3 regions of the Mesorhizobium sp. WSM3866 genome follow, and region 1 is predicted to be linked to each of the others. Evidence: predicted binding sites of a transcription regulator. Region 1 holds the regulator's gene; each other region holds the start of a gene.
What was found. Region 1 encodes PhoB, which activates phosphate uptake and scavenging genes when phosphate is short. Its sites were predicted from a motif close to TGTCATNNANCTGTCAT; they were not measured.
Positions count from the first base shown of each region.

Region 2: CK222_RS08770 (LTA synthase family protein) is a predicted target of PhoB. The motif match lies at 1,634-1,650, and genes of this name have one in related genera.
Region 3: ugpB (sn-glycerol-3-phosphate ABC transporter substrate-binding protein UgpB) is a predicted target of PhoB. The motif match lies at 2,080-2,096, and genes of this name have one in related genera.

Region 1 is NZ_NSGC01000002.1:583,731-587,006, forward strand. Features, by position in the region: gene pstB (phosphate ABC transporter ATP-binding protein PstB) at 1-195, shown strand, start outside; gene phoU (phosphate signaling complex protein PhoU) at 216-920, shown strand; gene phoB (phosphate regulon transcriptional regulator PhoB) at 940-1,629, shown strand; gene CK222_RS07115 (ROK family protein) at 1,946-3,181, opposite strand.
Region 2 is NZ_NSGC01000003.1:143,549-146,824, forward strand. Features, by position in the region: gene fabG (3-oxoacyl-[acyl-carrier-protein] reductase) at 1-178, opposite strand, end outside; partial or broken gene CK222_RS33520 (ribbon-helix-helix protein, CopG family) at 256-453, opposite strand; gene fabD (ACP S-malonyltransferase) at 482-1,423, opposite strand; gene CK222_RS08770 (LTA synthase family protein) at 1,681-3,276, shown strand, end outside.
Region 3 is NZ_NSGC01000002.1:706,680-709,955, reverse strand. Features, by position in the region: gene ugpA (sn-glycerol-3-phosphate ABC transporter permease UgpA) at 1-637, opposite strand, end outside; gene ugpB (sn-glycerol-3-phosphate ABC transporter substrate-binding protein UgpB) at 708-2,018, opposite strand; gene CK222_RS07710 (EAL domain-containing protein) at 2,345-3,276, shown strand, end outside.

The DNA of each region.
Region 1 (3,276 bases):
GAGCTGATCGACGAGCTGCAGGCCGACTACACGATCGTGATCGTCACCCACAACATGCAGCAGGCGGCGCGCGTCTCGCGGCAGACGGCGTTCATGTATCTCGGCGAGCTGATCGAATTCGACCGGACCGAAAAGATTTTCACCTCGCCCCGCGAGAAGCGCACGCAGGACTACATCACCGGCCGCTTCGGCTGAGTTCATACGAGGACATAACCATGGCCCATACGGTCGCTTCCTTCGACGAGGATCTGAGGCAGATCAGCCAGCTCATCCGCGACATGGGCGATCTTGCCGGCTCGATGGTCGGCGCGTCGACCAAGGCTCTGCTGAATTCCGACAACGCGCTGGCGCAGCGCGTGGTCTCCGACGATGCCATCATGGACGCGCGCCAACGCGAGCTCGACGATCGCGCCATCACGCTGATTGCCAAACGCCAGCCGATGGCCGACGACCTGCGCAGCGTCGTTGGCGCCATCCGCATGGCCGGCGATCTCGAGCGCATTGGCGACCTTGCCAAGAACATCGCTAAGCGCGTCGGCTCGGTCGGCGTCAGCGCCGCGCCGCGCGACCTTTCGCACTCCATCGATTCGATGGCGCAGCTGGTGCTGATCCAGGTGCAGGGCGTGATCGAGGAATACGCGGCCGGCGACGCCACGGCGCTCGCCAAGCTCCGCAACGACGACGAGCGCATCGACGTCAAATACACCGCCGTCTTCCGCGAGCTCCTGACCTACATGATGGAGGATCCGCGCAACATCACGGCTTGCACGCATCTGTTGTTCTGCGCCAAGAATCTGGAGCGCATCGGCGACCACGTCACCAACATCGCCGAGAACGCCTACTATGTGCTGACCGGCACGCAATTGCCCGCGAATCGTCCTAAGCAGGACGAGACGACGATGTCGGCGCCGGCGGCCTGACCGCGAAGGTGCCTGCTATATGATCGCGCCACGCATCATGGTGGTGGAGGACGAGGAACCGCTGGGGGTGCTGCTCCGCTACAACCTCGAATCCGAGGGCTATCAGGTCGAGGTGGTGACGCGCGGCGACGAGGCCGAGATCCGCCTGCAGGAGAATGTGCCCGACCTTCTGGTGCTCGACTGGATGGTGCCGGCGGTGTCCGGCATCGAGCTTTGCCGGCGCCTCAGGATGCGGCCCGAGACCGAACGCCTGCCGATCATCATGCTGACCGCGCGCGGCGAGGAAAGCGACAGGGTGCGCGGCCTCTCGACCGGCGCCGACGACTATCTGGTCAAGCCGTTCTCGACGCCGGAATTCATGGCCAGGGTCAAGGCGCTGCTGCGCCGCGCCAAGCCGGAGGTGCTGTCCAGCGTGCTCAAGGTCGGCGACATCGTGCTCGATCGCGAATCGCATCGCGTCTACCGCAAGAAGAGCGAGATCCGGCTCGGCCCGACCGAGTTCAGGCTGCTGGAATTCATGATGCGGCATCCCGGCCGGGTGTTCTCACGCAGCCAGCTGCTCGACAATGTATGGGGTGAGACGATCTATATCGACGAGCGCACCGTGGACGTGCATGTCGGACGCCTGCGCAAGGCGGTCAACAACGGCCGGATGCCGGACGTCATACGTACCATCCGTGGGGCGGGCTACGCGATCAGGGAAGATTAGATCCAGGGCACCGAAGGTCTGACGGGTTCTATCTGCGCTGGCGGGTTATCGAGACGCTGGTGCTTCGCCGTCCACGGGCGGAGCACGAAGCGTCGCGACGCGGCGCAGACCCGACGATCCACGCGACTTCCACGCGCCGCGGCGGTGCAGAAATTCTGCTCCGCTCATCCGACGATTGAGGTAATGGCATGGATTCCAGGGTCTCCGCGACGGAGCTTCGCTCCTGCTCCGCCCTGGAATGACGAAGCTGCGGGGCCTTCGCTAATCTCCGGCGTCTGCAGGACGCACAGAAGCCAACGATCGCTATCGAAGCTGCTCAGGCCACGTTCTTGCCCGCTCTTGCCTGCACGCCCGGGGCGAAAATCTCCTGGTCGACGAAGGTCAGCGCGCGCACGGCGCAGCCTTCGCGGATCAGCGGCAATTCGTTCGGCTCGGTATCGAAGGAGATCGAGTTTGAATGCTGGCCTCCGGCGGTCTGGCCGATCGCCTCGCGCAGCGCCGGCTCGATCAGGTCAAAGGCGGCGGCGCTGACGCCGACCATGGCGACCGGCGCCGGGTCGATCAGCGCGAACAGGCTGCCAAGGCCGAAGCCCAGCGCCTCGCCGGCCCGGCGATAGGCCTCGCGCTCCGGGCCATCCGTCTCGCGCGCCTTGGCGGCGAGCGCCCGCATGTCGGCGTCGCCGACATCGACCGGCTCGGCGTCCTCGCTCATCTTCATGGCGCTGCGCCAGATGGCGTAGTTGCCGGCATAGGCCTCGACGCAGCCGCGGCGTCCGCAACGGCAGAGCGCGCCGCCCGGGCGATGGATCATGTGGCCGAACTCGCCGCCGGAAGAATGTGTGCCGGTGAACAGCTCGCCCTTCAGAACCAGGCCCATGCCGATGCCGTGGGAGAGCAGAATGGCGATGAAATTGTCGCGATAGCGGTGGGGATCGCGCCACTGCAGCGCCACAGCCATCATGTTGCAGTCGTTCTCCATGGTGGCCGGAATGCCGAATTCCTTTTCCAGGATGTCGGCGAAGGGAATGTCGGTCAGCGGCGTGATCGGCGACCACAGCATGGCGCGGGCATGGGAATCGGTGATGCCCTGGATGCCCATGGCGATGCGGGCGACGCTGCCGACGTCGAGGTCCGGATCGTCCAGCCGGCGCCGCACGATCGCCAAGCATTCGCCGATCAGCTCGTTGCGCGGCATGGTGAGCGTATCGAGGCGGCGCTGCTCCTCGGCGATGACCTGGCCCGCATAATCAATAACGGCGACCGAGAGGAAATTGAGCGACAGCACCACCGTTACCACCGCCGCCGCCTCCGGCTTGAGCGCGAGGCCCACCTGTGGCCGGCCGCGCTTCAGAGACGCGGTCTCGCTCGGCTTGCTCTCGGCCAGGATGCCTTCCTGGATCAGGTCGGAAGAGATCGCCGAAATGGTCGAATGGCTGAGCCCGGTGGTCGCGGCGATTTCCGTGCGCGACGGTTGGCCGGCCCAGCGCACGGCCGAGAGCACCATGGCGCGGTTGCGCCGGCGCAGATCGTCGTGGCGGATTCCGACCGACATTTTTTCTCCTCCCAGTCAGCGCGGCCTCTCGATCATGCACAGGACCCGGCGACGCGCCAGATCGATTCACCCGGACGCCGGCACCCGAACCGTCC
Region 2 (3,276 bases), on a different contig from region 1:
CCGCCGGGAAGAGCTTTACGCGGTCGCCGAGCTCGCCAGCCAGCGTTTCCAGCTTCTCCACGCGGGTGCCGTGCAGGCCGACGATCGCGCCCTGGCTGTGCAGCACCCTGGCGATCGCCTCGCCGATGCCTCCCGATGCGCCGGTGACGAGCGCCTTACGGCCGGTCAGTTCGAACATTGCTTCAACCTCATTCTTCCGGACGCCCCGCGAGCGACTCGTTCCGCATTTGTCATGTTGTCCAGGCCATACCAGAAGTTCTCGGCGCTCACGACCGATTCTTCACAAAGCCTGATCTGCTCCAGCACTTCCGCAGCCAGGTAATAGTCCTCGAGATCTTCGAGTCCACGCTCAACGAAGTCACGCAGGTATTCGGCTTTGCTTCGACCAGTCATCGCCACGAGATCGTCGAGGCGATGCTCGACTTCGGGAGAAAGACGGATGGAAGTAGGAATGCCGCACCTGCCAGCAAGAGTTCCCTGTTTATCCTGAAGTTGCCAGCGCCGCCTCGACTTCCGCCGCCGTGCCGATGGCGCCGGTCGCGATATCGCGGTTGATGCGTCGCGCCAAGCCCGACAGCACCTTGCCGGCGCCAACTTCGTAAAGCGTCGCGACACCTTTGGCGCCGAACCATTCCACCGTCTCGCGCCAGCGCACGCGGGCAACGACCTGCTCGACCAAGCGGCGGGCGATCTCGTCCGGGTCGCTGGTCGGCGTGACCGAAACATTTGAGACGATGGGAACCACTGGCGCGCTTTTCGCGACCCCGGCCAGCGCCTCGCGCATGATATCGGCGGCCGGCGTCATCAATGCCGAGTGAAAAGGTGCCGAGACCTGCAGCATCAACGCCCGCTTGGCACCCCTTTCGGTGCAGAGCTTCGCCGCCAGTTCGACGGCCGCCTTGGCGCCGGAAATCACCAGTTGGCCACCGCCATTGTCGTTGGCGATCTGACAGACAGAGCCTTGTGCCGCTTGGGCGCAGGCGGCTTCCACATCAGCCTGCTCCAGCCCGATGATGGCAGCCATGGCGCCCTCGCCCGCCGGCACCGCCGCCTGCATGGCGTTGCCGCGGGTGCGCAGCAGTCGCGCGGCATCGGCCACCGAAACGAAGCCGGCTGCGGCAAGCGCGGAATATTCGCCGAGGGAATGGCCTGCGACATAAGCCACCTTGTCCTTCAGCGAAAAACCGCGCGATTCCAGCGCCCTTACCGCCGCCAGCGACACCGCCATCAGCGCCGGCTGGGCATTGGCCGTCAGCGTCAGGGTTTCCTCCGGCCCCTCCCAGATCAGCTTCGACAGTTTTTCGCCGAGCGCCTCATCGACTTCCTCGAAGACATGGCGCGCCTCGGGAAAGGCATCGGCGAGGTCCTTGCCCATTCCGACGCCCTGGCTGCCCTGTCCCGGAAAGGTGAATGCGACGGCCATGTTAGCGTCTCCAGCGGCTGGTTTTTCCCTGCCTCTGGCGCAAGGCGGACGGCCAAGTCAAGCCCGCAAGCACCAGTTCAGCGGCTGTTCCAGCCGGGAGAACGGCCGAGTTCCCTGTTCTGAAAGGCTTTTTGGCGATCACACCTGATGAAAACCGCTCACGAATCGTTTGCTGGCTCTTCTTATTTCCGCCACAGGCGCTAGCTTTGTGTGACATTTCGATGACAGTGGCGTGACGCGAGTGGAAGACGCGTGACATGGGCCGGGGAAGCAAAGTGGCTAGGATCAGGAAAGGCGCGGCCAAACCCGCGCCGCAATTTTTGGAAGACGATCCGTCCACGGGCTATCTGCCGGGGCGCAGATGGCCGATTGTCCGCTATGGCCTGGCGACGCTGCTTGCCTCCGCCCTTCTGGTGTTCGCCATCGAATGGATCGTGCGCGGCGACTTCTTCGGCACAGTCGATTTCTTCCTGCAGCCCTTCAAGCCCGGCTGGACCACCATCATCGTTTTTTCGCTGGTGCTGATCGGGCTCGACGCCATTCTCGGCCGCAGCCATCAAAGCCTGATGATCGTCGCGCCGGTGACATTGGCATTGGCCTTTGTCGGTCACCAGAAATCGCACTATCTGGGCGATCCGCTCTACCCGACCGATTTCCTCTATGCCCGCCAGATCATGGCGCTGATGCCGCTTCTGGTGCGCGAGCGCCCCTGGACGGCCGTGCTGCTTGCGGCAGCGATCGTCGCCAGCCTCGCGCTGCTCGTCTATGGCTGGCGGCTCTGGCGCCGGCGTGTGCCGATCCTCAGCCGCAAGGGACGGCTGGCGCGCTTGACGCTTGCCGTGCCGCTGCTCGCCTTCTTCGTCTCGATCATGGACTACGCCACCTTCTCGTGGACGCGCGACAGGCTGCAGATCATCCCGATCATGTGGGACCAGAAGGAGAACTATGCCTCCAACGGCTTCGCGCTCGCCTTCGCGCTCAACGTGCCGATGGCGCATGTTTCGGCCCCGCCCGGCTATTCCGAGAAGACGATGGATGCGATCGCGCGTCCCGGGGTTGCCGCCTCGGTGCCCGACCAGAAGCCCGATATCATCGTGGTGATGAGCGAATCCTTCTGGGATCCGACGGAGCTCCCCGGCGTCAGCATCAAGCCCGACCCGATCCCGACGGTGCGCGCGCTGCGCTCAGGCTCGATGTTCTCGCCGGAATTCGGCGGCATGACCGCCAATATCGAGTTCGAGGCGCTGACCGGCTTCTCCAACGCCTTCCTGCCGGCGGGCTCGATTCCCTATCAGCAATATGTGCGCACGCCGACGCCGTCGCTGGCGACTTTCCTGAAGAGCGAAGGCTATAGGGCGCGCGCCATCCACCCGGGCACCAACTGGTTCTGGAACCGGGGCGCCGTCTACGCCGATTTCGGCTTCAGCGACTTCCGCTCGGAAGAGACGCTGCCGCCGATGGAGAAGCGCGGGCCGCTGGCCTCCGACGCGGCCATGACCGACGAGATCATGCGCGAGGCCGAGGCCAGCCAAGAGCCGGTATTCCTGTTCGCGGTCAGCCTGCAGAACCACGGGCCCTACGAGCCCTACCGCTATTACAATCCGACCCATAGCGTCGACGCGCCGATCAGCACGTGGGCGCGGGAATCGCTGCTCTCCTACGCCGAAGGCTCGGCCGACGCCGATCGCGGCCTGCAGCGCCTGATCGACTGGGCGAAGAAGCGCGAGCGGCCGACCATCATCGCCTTCTTCGGCGACCACTTGCCGCCGCTCGGCCCGGTGTATGTCGAGACCGGCTTCCTCAAGGACAATGTCGCGCCGCGCAAGGAGCCGACGCCCGAGGCGGCGCTCGAG
Region 3 (3,276 bases), 120 kb from region 1:
TCGGCGCGAGCAGCGGGAAGATGATGGTCCAGAAACGCTTGGTCTCGCGAGCGCCGTCCATCGCCGCCGCCTCGATCAGCGTCTTCGGCACCGCCTGCAGCCCGGCGACGAAGAACAGGAAATTGTAGCTAATCTGCTTCCATGCTGCGGCGGAAACCAAAAGGATCATGGCGTGACTGCCGTTGAGCAACGGATCCCAGGCTATGCCGAGACTTCTCAGCACGTAGGATAGCGAGCCGATCGAAGGGTTGAACAGGAACAGCCACAACATGCCGGCGATCGCCGGCGCCACCGCATAGGGCCAGATCATCAGTGTGCGGTAGAGCGCTTTCCCGCGCACCACTTTTTCCGCCATTACGGCAAGCAGCAACGCCACTGCCATCGCCACGATTGCGGTCGCAAGCGAAAATACCACCGTTACCTTGATCGAGTTGAGATAGGCCGGATCGGCAAGCACTTTGCGGAAATTGGCAAACCAGACGAACTTGCTCTTTAGCCCGAATGGATCCTGCCTGAGCATGGACTGGTAGAGCGCCTGCCCGGCCGGCCAATAGAAGAAAACCAGTGTTATGGCGAGTTGCGGCGCCACAAGCAGGTAAGGCAGGACTTTGTTGGGGAAAACGACGCGCGGGGTCAGCTTGGTTTCCTCGTCAAGCAAGGATCGCCCGCGCCGATCCGCGCGGGCGACGTTTCATCCTCGGCCAGGTCTAGTTGCCCAACGCGTCCTTGATCGCCGCGTTGCCGCGCGAGACGGCATTGTCGAGCGCCTGCTGGGCCGTTTCCTGGCCGGCCAGCATCTTCTCGAACTCCTCGTTCTGGATATCGCGCACCTGAGGCAGGTTGGGCAGGCGCACACCCTTCGAATTTTCGGTCGGCGCCTTGCCGGTCATCTGCAGGATCGGTGTCTCGCGGCCCGGGTTCTTGTCGTAGAAGCCGGACTTCTTGGTCGCCTCATAGGCTGCCAGCGTCACCGGCAAGTAGCCCGACTTCTGGTGCAGATATTCCTGCACCTCGGTCTTGGAGAGATAGGCGAAGAAGGCCGCGACGCCCTTGTACTCCGCATCGGATTTGCCGCTGAAAACCCAGAGGCTTGCGCCGCCGGGGGTCGTGTTCTGCGGCGCACCCTTGGCATCGCTGTCATACGGCAGTTGGCCGATGCCGTAGTTCATACCCGACTTGACGATATCGCCGAGCCCGCCCGACGACTCGGTAAAGATGCCGCATTCTCCGGCGAGGAAGATCTGCTTGGCTTCGGAGGTTCGCCCGCCATATTTGAAAGTGCCATCCTTGGCGAGGTCAGCCAGCGCCTGAAAGTGGTTGACGAAAATCGGCGCATTGATCTTGAGCTCGACGTCGCCGCCGGCCAGTCCGTTCTGCTGGGTCGCCCAGGAAACATTATTCCAGGCGGCAAAATTTTCCAGATGGATCCAGGTCAGCCAGGTCGAGGTGTAGCCGCAAGGGGCCGCGCCGCTCGCCTTGATCTTCTTCGCCGCTTCCCAGACCTCGTTCCAGGTCTTAGGCGGGTTGTTCACGTCGAGGCCGGCCTTCTGAAAGATGTCCTTGTTGTAGTAGAGGATCGGCGAGGAGGAATTGTAAGGGAAAGACAACATGGTGCCGTCCGGCTTCGAATAGTAGCCGACAATGCCGGGCAGATACTGGCTCTTATCGAACGTCATCCCCGCGCCCGTCAAAACTTCGGCCACGGGTTTGATCGCGCTCTCGGCCGCCATCATGACGCCGGTGCCGACATCGAACACCTGGATGATGTCCGGCGCCTGGCCGGCGCGGAACGCGGCGATGCCTGCATTCAGCGTCTCGGGATAGGTGCCCTTGAAGACCGGAACGATCTGGTAGTCGCTTTGGCTGGCGTTGAAGTCCTTCGAGATCTTGTCGACGACTTCCGCATTGGCGCCCGTCATCGCATGCCACCAGCTGATCTGCGTGACAGCGAAAGCGGACGTGGTGGAAAGCAGGGTCAAGGTAGCGGCAACACCTGCCGCGAAGCCGAAGAGCTTCATGTTTTCATCTCCCGTTGTGATTGGCGAAAGGGGGCTTCCGCAGAACCAGTATGTGTTGCGCATGACAATCGGACAACGGTTTTGTTATGCGTCGATGAACATCATCTGATCCTAAATCAACGTGCATCGGTCACGGCCGGGCAGATTGCTTGCCGGCTTAGGATTTGAGCGACTCCAACCATCGTATTGCGACAGCCGGCCCAACCTTATCCGTCCTTTACAACCTGAGGCACACGCGTCGGTTGCAGGTCCACTAATCGATTCTTCAGCCGTCGGGCCTTAAGCAATCTTAACTTGATTGATGCGGGAAGATCAGGTGGGGCCAAATGTTGACCGTCTATAATTGCATCGTGCACGAGCACGATCTGAGGTTGGTCGCACTTGCGGCGCTCATCTGCGGAATTTCCTCTTTCTCGGCGGTCAATCTTCTTCGCCATGTCGAGCAATCGACCAGTCGAAATCGCTACGCATGGCTGTTGATTGCAGCCACGGCGACCGGATTCGGTATCTGGGCGACGCATTTCGTCGCCATGATCGCCTTCACGCCGGGAATACCCAACGCCTATAACGCGGAGCTTTCCGCGCTTTCGCTGGCCGCCTCCGTAGTTCTGACAGCGGCCGGAATGTGGATCGCCACCATCCGCGGCGGCATTGATCACTATCTTGTCGGCGGCGCCGTGCTCGGCGTCGGCATCGCCGTGATGCACTATACCGGCATGGCGGCGTTCGAGGTCCAGGGCAGGATCGTCTGGAACGAGCTGCTCGTCGCTCTTTCGCTGGCGGCGGGCGTCACGCTTGCCGCGCTTTCGCTGCTCGTCGTGCTTTGCCGCCCGTCGACGCTTACGACGATCGCTGCCGCCGTCTTGCTCACACTGGCCATCTGCACACTGCATTTTATCGCCATGGCGGCGGTCTCGATCTATCCGGACTCCTCGATAGAGATCTCAAAATTCACCATCGCGCCGATGTCGCAAGCCTTTGCCGCTGCGGCGGCAAGCCTGGTCATTCTGGTGCTCTCGGCCGCGGCGATCCGCATCGACCTGCGGTTCCGCCGGCATCAGGCGGAAGCGCAGCGCATGCACGGCCTGGCCAACGCGGCGGTCGAGGGGCTGATCGTTTGCGACGGCAGCCGCATCGTCAGCGCCAACGACAGCATCGCGGCGCTGAGCGGCATCGCGCCCGGCACGCTGAACGTGATGACGCTCAGCGACCTCTTCGGCGAACGCGTTGCCTCAGCCATCGCCGGCGGCAGCGGTCA